3 regions of the Paenibacillus sp. BIHB 4019 genome follow, and region 3 is predicted to be linked to each of the others. Evidence: riboswitches for the same ligand, from Rfam matches in the RefSeq annotation. Region 3 holds a riboswitch; each other region holds the start of a gene.
The links. A riboswitch is a leader RNA that binds a small molecule or an ion and turns the genes downstream of it on or off. The one in region 3 is predicted to bind cyclic di-AMP.

Region 1 (3,209 bases), 2.1 Mb from region 3:
TGCATGGGGTCCCTGTATTGGCAAATGAACGATTGCTGGCCTGTCGCCTCATGGGCGGGAATGGACTATTACGGGCGCTGGAAAGCACTGCAATATTATGCGGCACGCAGCTTCCGCGACATCATGCTGTCGTTTGACTGCGCGAGCAGCGGCCGTGTCGATTGTTATGTATTGTCAGATCAAAATGAGCCTTTCATCGGCGAGCTTGCGCTTGAGCTGCGTTCATTCGCGGGCAAGGTGCTGAAGCAGTTTGCCGTTCCGGTATCGCTTCAGCCAAACAACGGCCATATCGCCTGCTCCTTAGAGCTGGAAGCGCTGCTTTCCGAGGGCATTCAGCCAGGCGAGGTCGTTCTTGTGGCGAAGCTAAAGCAGGGCGGACTGCTCGTAGAGGAGAAGGAGCATTATTTCAAGCCGATGAATGAGCTTGAGCTTGCGGCTCCGGCCATAAAGATCAGCAAGGTTCAAGGCAGCGGGGGCACCGCTTATGTACTGGAGACGGATACGCTGGCCAAGCAGGTTCGGCTTTCCGCATCGATCGAAGGTATTTTCAGCGACAACTATTTCGATCTGCTGCCGAACGAACCGCGTACGATTACGTTTTATGCGCGAAATCCGCAAGGGGGTCAGGCTTTCAACGCTGCGTCGCCGGGCGAGCTGACTGTCCATTCAATGACCGATTTTATTTAAAATATAGGAAAGGATATGATTTTCCCATCCTTTCTCTATATTTCTCGGACTGAAACGTGCCGCGCCGCCAGAGGACGGCGAAAGCCGTTTCACCTTGAAAGAATAAGCAGCCAATAGAAAAAAAAGAACCTTCCCTGCCAGCTGAAACATGGCGGGGGAAGGTTCTTTTGCATTATGGCGATCCAAAATAGGCTAAAAAATAGAAAGGTAGAATAAGGAGCGGCTAAGTAAAATAGGTTCCTCAGAAGCGTTGTCGTCCGGTTCAATTTCTGCGGTCCAGCTTTTGAGATGATGAATCGCATGATCGAATAGGTTGTACACACTGTGATGATCGGCTTGCTCGCTCCGAAGCGATCGTCCTGTAATAGACAAGGTGCCGATAAAGCTGCTCAGCGCGCTGCACCACAGGCCCCAATCGTTAGGGCGCTCCATCTCGTCGACAAATGTTTCGCCAAAGCCAATGCCTTTGTCCGTCGTTACCCGCAAGCAGGCACGGTTTCCGGCGTCGTCTACATTGAGTGCTGGAATGACAAACAGCTCAATGCGTTTGACCGTAAGCTTCATTGCGTGCTTCGCCTTAGGCGGAGCGTCCGGCGCATGAAGGACAATCATTTTCATCTCTCCTCACGTTCGCTTACGGAGTTAGCTGTCGGATTCGGGCCAGTGAGCTGCCCTACCAGTGCGCAATGCACCGGATTCACCCCTTGCGATTCAAGCTTTCGCTTCAACCACGTTGTTGGTTCCCCCGCTTTTTCAATTGAAAAATTAAGCGATTAATATTAGAGTGCTAGAATTCGGCTAGGGATATATATTAAACCGTTATTCCTCAATTGTAAACCTTTTAGTAGTAAATAAAATAAATAGTGCTGCTGCCTAATAGGCAAACGGGCGCTGCCGTCAATTGGCGGCAGCGCCCGTTTGCCATAAAAATAGCTGCGGGTTTATAAGAAAACACCTATTTGCAGTCTGACCGCTCATGTATAAGTTGTCATAAGCTAGTGCATAGGGAAAATCCAGCCAACCCATAGAGCAAGAAGAGTGAGGGTAAACAGCAGCACTGGCGGAATGATGACAAGCGTTACTTTGACATAATCCATCCAACTGATTTTTACTTTGGATTTCTGCACGAGATTCATCCAAATGAGTGAGGCTAGCGTGCCTATCGGTAAAATGAGTGAGCCAATATCGCTCCCAATGACGCTGGCGAGGTAGGCGATTTTGAGGGTAAGCGGGTCGAGGTTCATTTCAGTGAGCGTGATCGTGCCGATCATGAGCGCGGGATGATTGTTGACGAGTGTCGACATGGCGGAGACGAGCCCTCCGATTAAAATGCTTGCATTCATCAGGCTGCCAGTAACGAGCGGCTCGAACACCTGAACGAGTCCTTGCGTCAAGCCAATGTTGTGCAGGCCATAAATAATGATATACATGGCGAAGGCGAATATGAGTATATGCCAGGGGATTTTACGCAAAATGTCGTTCGGCGGCATTTTCAGGTAAATCCAGCGCCAACAAAGGAGCAGCAAGGAGCCGAAAACAGCGACCCACTCAACGGGGATGTGCAAATAGGATGCAGCAAATAAGCTGAGCCGAACGGAGAAGACGAAAAGCAGAATCGATTTCATAAAGCGGCTGCTGTATTTGGGCTGCGCAGGCTTGCTTCCGGCAGGAGTAAGTAAAGGATGGTAGCCAGAGTGAATAGGGACGATTGAGATCGCACGGGGTACTTCCCGGGGAAGCTGATGGTAAAAGTAGAGGAACAGCAGCAAGGTGAGCAGCAGCAGACCAAGTGTAGCGGGGATAAACATCATGACGGTATGCATGTACAAATCCATGCCGACAATTTTCAGCGCAATCAGATTTACAATATTGCTGACTCCGATGGGAGCGCTGGAGGCGGTAGCGATTAATGCTCCTGAGAGAAGATATGGGATTTTTTGGTGGTTTTTCAGTCCCATGTGATGCAGCATAATGAGCAAAATCGGGGTTGTGATAAGAATGCTGCCGTCATTGTTGAAAAATAGCGTCATCAGAAAACACATCAGGTTTACATACCAGAACAACCTAAGTCCTGAGCCTCGTGCCCGAATAGCAAGCCCTTCGGCTGCCCAGATGAAAAAGCCGAAGCTTTCTAGCACGATAGCCATGACGATCGTCGCCATAATAGTGATGGCGGCTCCGCTTACAGTGGCGCTAATATGCGCTAGGTCGGACAACGAGACGACGCCGCTCAGTAGGACGAGTATGGCGCCAAACGTAGCAGGAATGGCTTCATTCAGCCCTCTGGGACGCCACAAAATGAGCAAGATAGTGAAGAGGAAAGCAAACAGGGACACGATCATGGAAGGTAGCGAGATCAAATGGTAATCACCTCGAATTCTTGATTAAATTCATAGTGAAGCGGGAAAGGGTTATTCGTTTGCGGCAGCGGCAGTATGCTGAGCGTTTTCTATGCTAATGCTGTCATAGCGATTATCTGTTGCCGCAGAGGACAGGGTTAGAATAGTAGGCTGTTTAATCGG
Region 2 (3,209 bases), 190 kb from region 3:
TAAGGTTGTGCATGCTGCTCCGCTTGCCTGGGTGGCGGTTGACCCGAAAAACAGCAATGTGCTGGACAACAAGCATATTAACAATTTTATGCGCGCAGAAGTGCCCGAGCAGTCGCGCATTCGATGGAGCCTCGGTTTGACGAAGCTCATTGAAGGCTTGCTCGGATCCGTAGGCTGGTAGAGAGGAGGTTGAAAAATGAAGCAGCATATGAAGCAAGGCTGGCGGCTCGCTATCCGCCATTTCTATATCGTCATTCTGTTATTCCTTTACCAGCTATTATGGGGACTTTTCCTTTACCGTTTTGTTGATATGACTGTACTGCCGCTGCTGCGGCGCTTTCCGCTCCAGCATCCGTCTGACTCGGCCGTGTCGCTGTTCTTCAGCGAGGCCCAGTTTCAATTGACGAAGACGGATTTGATCAATCCTTATTTGTGGCTTCTGGGCGGCTTGTTCGCCGCCCGCATGCTGCTGACGCCGCTGTTCAATGCGGGGCTGCTCTACTCGCTGCATCATATGGGCGAAATAGGCGAAACGCAGTTTCTTCAAGGCATTCGCAAAGCTTGGAAGCCCGTGACGCTGCTCTATTGGCTGCGCACGCTGCTTATTTTCGCACCCGGCTGGTTCCTGCTGCCTCGCGCCTTCAAGCTGCTTATGGAGGGCCATTCGCTAGGCGAGCTGCTGCAAGGCACGCTGCCGGGCTTTGGCGGCTGGCTGCTATGGAGCTTCCTCGTTCACCTGCTGCTGCTCGCTATGCAGTTCGGCGCCGCCTCCGGCACGGGCTCCTTGCGCTGGCTTGGCCATGCGCTCCGAAATCTTTTCCCTTATGCCGGCATCTCTCTGCTGATGTGGCTGCTGGCTATTGCCGCTTCGCTCTGTGTGTCTGGGCTTTCCTATGCTTGGGCAGGCATGCTGGCACTCATCATGCATCAAGCCTATCATCTGCTGCGCACCTTGTTAAAAGTATGGACGCTCGCTGCCCAATACGATTGCCTGCAATCCAAGCAGAGCTGAGACCCTTAGAAAAATGAGGGCAGCCCTACCTAATTCTCATTTAGTATTCTCATTTTTCTAAAGTCCTTCTCATAAAAAAAACCGATTGCGGCCAGAAGGCCGCAATCGGTTTTTTGCCGTTATCCTGGACCTGCAGGCAAAGCCTCCATTTACTTCCCAGCCTATATGCCGACCTAGCACAAACTCTCTAAATCTTCATTTTACGCTATAATTCTTGCCTATTTACACGATTCTTAGCATATTGGCTGCCTATTTATCATATAAACTGACAAAATGTTTTTTTGCCCAAGAACGGCGATAGAACGAACATTTATTAGGCAAGAAACTTGTTTTAACGCAAAATTGAGCCAAAAGGTTACATGAGAATTATTAGAAATTCATTCATATAGAAGGAAATCACATGAAAAAACCGAATTATTAGCGCAGAGCAAAATTAAACCAGCCTAATTTTTTATACCGCAAAGGTATAGAAATACGGGGGAACCACTTTGGGTGAATTGATTTCGATGCTTGGACGGCTTGATTCAAGTGTCTTGGAAATCATAGGGAACCTTCACAACCGAACCCCACAGCTAACCTCGTCGGCACCGGAAGGAGTTTCAAATTTTGAAGAAGGTTACTGCACTACTCGTTGGTCTTGTATTAATGCTTGCTTTCCAAGCAGGCAGCGTGTTCGCGAGTTCGAAGATGGATGGTGTTATCGCTGATCTGATCGGCACACCGTACCAAAGCGGCGGAACAACTACGAAAGGCTTCGACTGCTCCGGTTTTACGAAGTATGTTTTCGACAAAATGGGCATCGATCTTTCCCGTACTTCCCAAGCTCAATCGAACGATGGCAGTGAAGTGAAGAAGAGTGACCTGATCGCTGGCGATCTCGTATTCTTCAACACGAGCGGCAAAGGCATCTCCCACGTTGGTATTTACGTAGGCGATGGAAAGTTTGCACATGCTTCCTCGAGCAGAGGCGTTATTATTAGCAAACTTAGCGAGTCTTATTATGCTGATCGTTACGTATCAGCTACACGCGTTATGAGCCAAGACGCTTACGACAAGTACGCAAGCGAGCAATAGAGCCAGACCACGCTTTTTTCGCTTACATAACGAAAAGCTGCTGTCTCAATCAGCAAAGCCGCAGTTGTTTGTCTTCGGACAAATCGCTTGCGGCTTTGCTGTTTTCTGGCACGGACACAAGGGGGCTCGTTTCCATGTATGTATATATTCACCGCAAAGACCTGCGTTCAAACGATTTGCGCAGTTTTGATTATTTGCGCCGCTCTGGGCAGCGCGGCTTTCATCTGCTCATTATAGATCCGGCTCTGGCGGACGGCGACCGGCTCTCTTGCCACAGCGGCCGGACCTTCCTGACACAGGCCGCCTCCCTATTGGAACAATACAAGGCGGCAGGCGAGCAGCTGCATGTGCTTTACGGTGATCCCGCTGCTATTACCGATGCGCTGCTGCAAGCACATCCCATTGAAGAAGTCGTCGTCCACATGGACTATACGCCTTATGCAAGGGCACGCGACCACGCTATACAGCAGGTTGTACGCGCAGCGGGACGCCGCTGGATGCCGCTCGAAGATGCGCCGCTGGCCGATTTGGAGGAGCTCCATACATTTTCCCGGCGCAGTGAGCCTTACAAGGTATTTACGCCGTTTTACCGCATGTGGCAATCCTTTATGCAGAGCCACTATTCCCCTGCGGGCGAGACAACACTGCAGCAGCTTAATACGCTGAAAAATATAGATGCCAGCATGGCAGAGCGCTTCAGTCTGCCGCGGGAGCATTCGGCAGCACCTGCCCTTCTGCAATTAGCTGACAATATACAACGCGGGCAATCGCATGAGGCGGGCAATCCAGCTGCCTTAGAAACGCTTCATGCAGCCGACGCGCTGGAGCAGTTTCTAAATCGCCGCCTGGCTGGCTATGCTGACAGCCGCGATCAGTTTGCAGTCGGCCAGACGAGCCATTTGGCGCGTTATTTGAATACGGGAGCGCTGTCAGCACGGCAAGCCTACGAAGCGGCGCAGCAGCAGTTTGGAGCCGAGGCGTGGATTAGACAGCTGGCTTGGCGGGATTTTTTTCTATATCAAGGAAAATACAATGAGGACTTCTACCGCTATGAGCAGAAGTTTGATTTATCTGCGCTGAGCGATCAGCATTTCGAGGCATGGAGCGAAGGAAAAACGGGCAT
Region 3 (3,209 bases):
AGCTACGAGACTGTCAGTGAAATTTCCACGAAATCTGACATCATTCGTTCCATTACTGGACTTCATCAGGGCCAGTCCCATTTGTATTATCCGGAAGAGAAGCTGCGCGCTGCCGCTGATCAATTAAGCGATAAAGTACGAATGTTATTTAAAATATAGGAAAGTATATGATTTTGCCATACTTTCTCTATATTTCTCGGACTGAAACGCGCCGCCAAAGGACGGCTTTCGACCGTTTCACCTTAGACTATAATATAGAAGGAGCTTGCTCAATTATGATTTCTTTATTCGACACGCACACACATTTGGACTCCCCGCATTTTGACGAAGACCGCGAAGCTGTTATCGAAAGAGCGCGTGCGGCAGGGGTGGATTTAATGGTTAATATTGGTTTCAATCGGGAAACGATTCCAACAACACTTGCGCTGGCAGAAAAATATGATTTTATCTATGCAGCAGTTGGCTGGCACCCCGTTGACAGCATCGACATGCTGCCGGAGGATCTGGGATGGATTGAAGAGCTTTGCTCTAATCCTAAAGTGGTAGCTATTGGGGAAATCGGACTAGATTACCACTGGGATACGTCTCCTAAAGATGTCCAGCACCGCGTATTTCGCGAGCAAATTCGCTTAGCCAAGAAGCTGAAAAAACCAATTATTATTCATAACCGCGATGCCCATGAAGATATTGTCAAGCTGCTGAAGGAGGAAAATGCTTCTGAGGTCGGAGGCATTATGCATTGTTTTTCCGGCAGTCCAGAAACGGCTCAAAAATGCCTCGATATGAACTTCTATATATCGTTCGGGGGACCGCTTACATTCAAAAATGCAAGGGTGCCAAAAGAGGTGCTTGCGATGGTTCCGAGTGACCGAATTTTGATCGAAACGGATGCCCCATATTTGACCCCTCATCCATTCCGAGGGAAACGAAATGAGACGTCTTATGTATCGCTCGTTGCGGAAGCGGCAGCAGAAATATTAGGAAAATCGGTAGCCGAAATCGCCAATTTGACGACCGAAAACGGTAAAAAATGTTTCGGAATTGTGTAAAAACGGCTTTAAAAACGAGAATAAGTGACCTTTCCGGCGATAAAACTAATTTTTCATGCTGAAATAGACTCTCTTTTCCGTAAATATCCTAAAATTTCGCTTAAATCGGTTTTTATCTGATCTTTACAATTAGGCTCAGATGAAGGTATGATTCATTTCAGAGCTTTAAATTTTTGTATTGGATTTCCAGTTTGCGCTTAATCTTCGAACTTTGGAGAGCGGGGGAACCAGGCACGATGCTGTGAGGAATTTGCGGATCACATTGCACGCGCATTGAATTTCTTCTAGGGGTGAATTTGGCGGGGATTGCCATGAGCATTCTTCCGACGATAGGGCAGCTCTCTTGCCCGAACCCGACAGCTAACCTCGTAAGCGTTTATAGAGAGTGATCAACCTCGTGCATCCACCATTCCTGAATAGTCTATTTTGACGTTCCCGGGAAGCCACGATACAGATCCTCTGTCGACGGGCTTTCTTTTTATTTTTGAATATTGGGTAAACCGTCGTCATAGGGTAAATCTAGGAGGTTGCAGAGGAAATATACTGGAGCGTGCTAGAAGCACGCCAATATACTATAGTCGCGTCAATGGTATCATGCGTAATTCGACGGCGGGGCTATGAAGGAGGACCGATGAAGTGGGCATTATTCAAGCAAGTGAGACCCATGGGAAACGATCATCCAGCATGTCTTTCGCATTGCGATGGAAGCGTGAAAACTTGCGTTTGATTCTTTTGAGTACTACGATCTCAATCGCTATGACTTTCATGTTTTTGGTGTTGTTGTACGGATCGGCTGACAAAAGCGTATCCGTAGTAGTGAATGGACAAGAAACTGTTGTTTCAACGAAACAATGGGTCCTGCAACGCCTACTGGATGAACAAGCTATTACAATTGGCCCGCATGACGAGGTGTCTGTACCTCTGAATACGGCAGTAAAGGATGGGGACCGCTTTGAAATTAAGCATGCGGTACCGCTACTTGTAAAAGCTGATGGCAAAACATCAACGGTGTACACGACAGAGAAAACCGTGCAGGCAGCGATAAAGAAATTAAATATTCCTGTTGAAGATGATGATAAAGTATTACCTTCGCTTGGCTCGGGCGTCAGCGCGGATATGACCGTAACAGTCATTCGCGTCGATACGAAGCTAGGCAAGTCGTCCAGCACAACGCCGTTCACCATTGTGAAGAAGGAAGATCCGAACCTGGAAGTAGGCAAGGAGAAGGTTGTGCAGACGGGCAAAGAAGGCGTCGTAACGATCAAAATTGAGAAGCAGTTTGAAGATGGTGTACTTGTTTCCAAGAAAGTGGTAGACAAGGTAGTCGAAACGGTTGCGGTCAATCAGGTCGTTGCAGTCGGTACGAAAAAGCCGGAGCCTAAAGTTACTGTGCTGTCGACAGCGACAACCAGCAACAATGTAACGGTAGACGGCACAACGCTCACATCCAAAAAAGTGCTCAGCAACGTCACCCTGACGGCTTATTCAGCTGGCTTAGCTTCTACGGGCAAGAGCGAAGGACATCCTGACTACGGAATTACGGCATCTGGCGCTAAAGTATCGGAAGGACGGACAATTGCCGTTGACCCGGATATCATTCCACTCGGTTGGTGGGTGTATATCGAGGGCATTGGTTTCCGCCGTGCTGAAGATACCGGAAGTGCGATCAAGGGCAATAAGATCGATGTTTATTTTGACAGTGAAAAGCAAGCGAATAAATTTGGTAAGAAAAAAGGATTTACCGTTTATGTGATTGGTCCTAACAAGCCATCGCTTAGCTAATTAGTAGCAGTTCTTTATGGATTGTGCTCTAGTTTATCGCAATCATAAGCTAAATATGACTGGATGCGGAAGAGGCCTTGCCTCTTCTTTTTGTTTGCGTCAGATTCGCTTGAATGGCTAATTGGGGTTATAATAAAACAGACGCAAATGAGCGGGTTGTTGTTGCAGCAATCGCCCATTTTTTATGGAATTTATGAAATATGAGCTTGATAAGTTTCCCTTTGTGAAAGGATTGTTCGATGTGATCAAGGAAATGATTGTAGTAGAAGGCAAAGAGGATACGGTAGCGATTAAGCGGGCTGTTGAAGCCGATACGATTGAGACGAATGGATCGGCCATTGGCGAGGATGTGCTGCGGCGCATTGCGCTGGCACAGGA

Region 1: linked by a shared signal. The riboswitch ahead of BBD42_RS18300 (hypothetical protein) and the one ahead of BBD42_RS08870 (resuscitation-promoting factor) in region 3 are both predicted to bind cyclic di-AMP.
Region 2: linked by a shared signal. The riboswitch ahead of BBD42_RS08085 (C40 family peptidase) and the one ahead of BBD42_RS08870 (resuscitation-promoting factor) in region 3 are both predicted to bind cyclic di-AMP.

Annotation. Positions count from the first base shown of each region.
Region 1 is NZ_CP016808.1:4,210,674-4,213,882, forward strand. It holds gene BBD42_RS18295 (beta-mannosidase) at 1-687, shown strand, start outside; gene BBD42_RS18300 (hypothetical protein) at 880-1,299, opposite strand; cyclic di-AMP (ydaO/yuaA leader) riboswitch at 1,304-1,469, opposite strand; gene BBD42_RS18305 (arsenic transporter) at 1,683-3,047, opposite strand.
Region 2 is NZ_CP016808.1:1,912,170-1,915,378, forward strand. It holds gene BBD42_RS08075 (M1 family metallopeptidase) at 1-181, shown strand, start outside; gene BBD42_RS08080 (hypothetical protein) at 197-1,012, shown strand; cyclic di-AMP (ydaO/yuaA leader) riboswitch at 1,443-1,614, shown strand; gene BBD42_RS08085 (C40 family peptidase) at 1,616-2,086, shown strand; gene BBD42_RS08090 (cryptochrome/photolyase family protein) at 2,221-3,209, shown strand, end outside.
Region 3 is NZ_CP016808.1:2,100,807-2,104,015, reverse strand. It holds gene BBD42_RS08880 (HD domain-containing protein) at 1-159, shown strand, start outside; gene BBD42_RS08875 (TatD family hydrolase) at 276-1,049, shown strand; cyclic di-AMP (ydaO/yuaA leader) riboswitch at 1,234-1,440, shown strand; gene BBD42_RS08870 (resuscitation-promoting factor) at 1,686-2,831, shown strand; gene rnmV (ribonuclease M5) at 3,073-3,209, shown strand, end outside.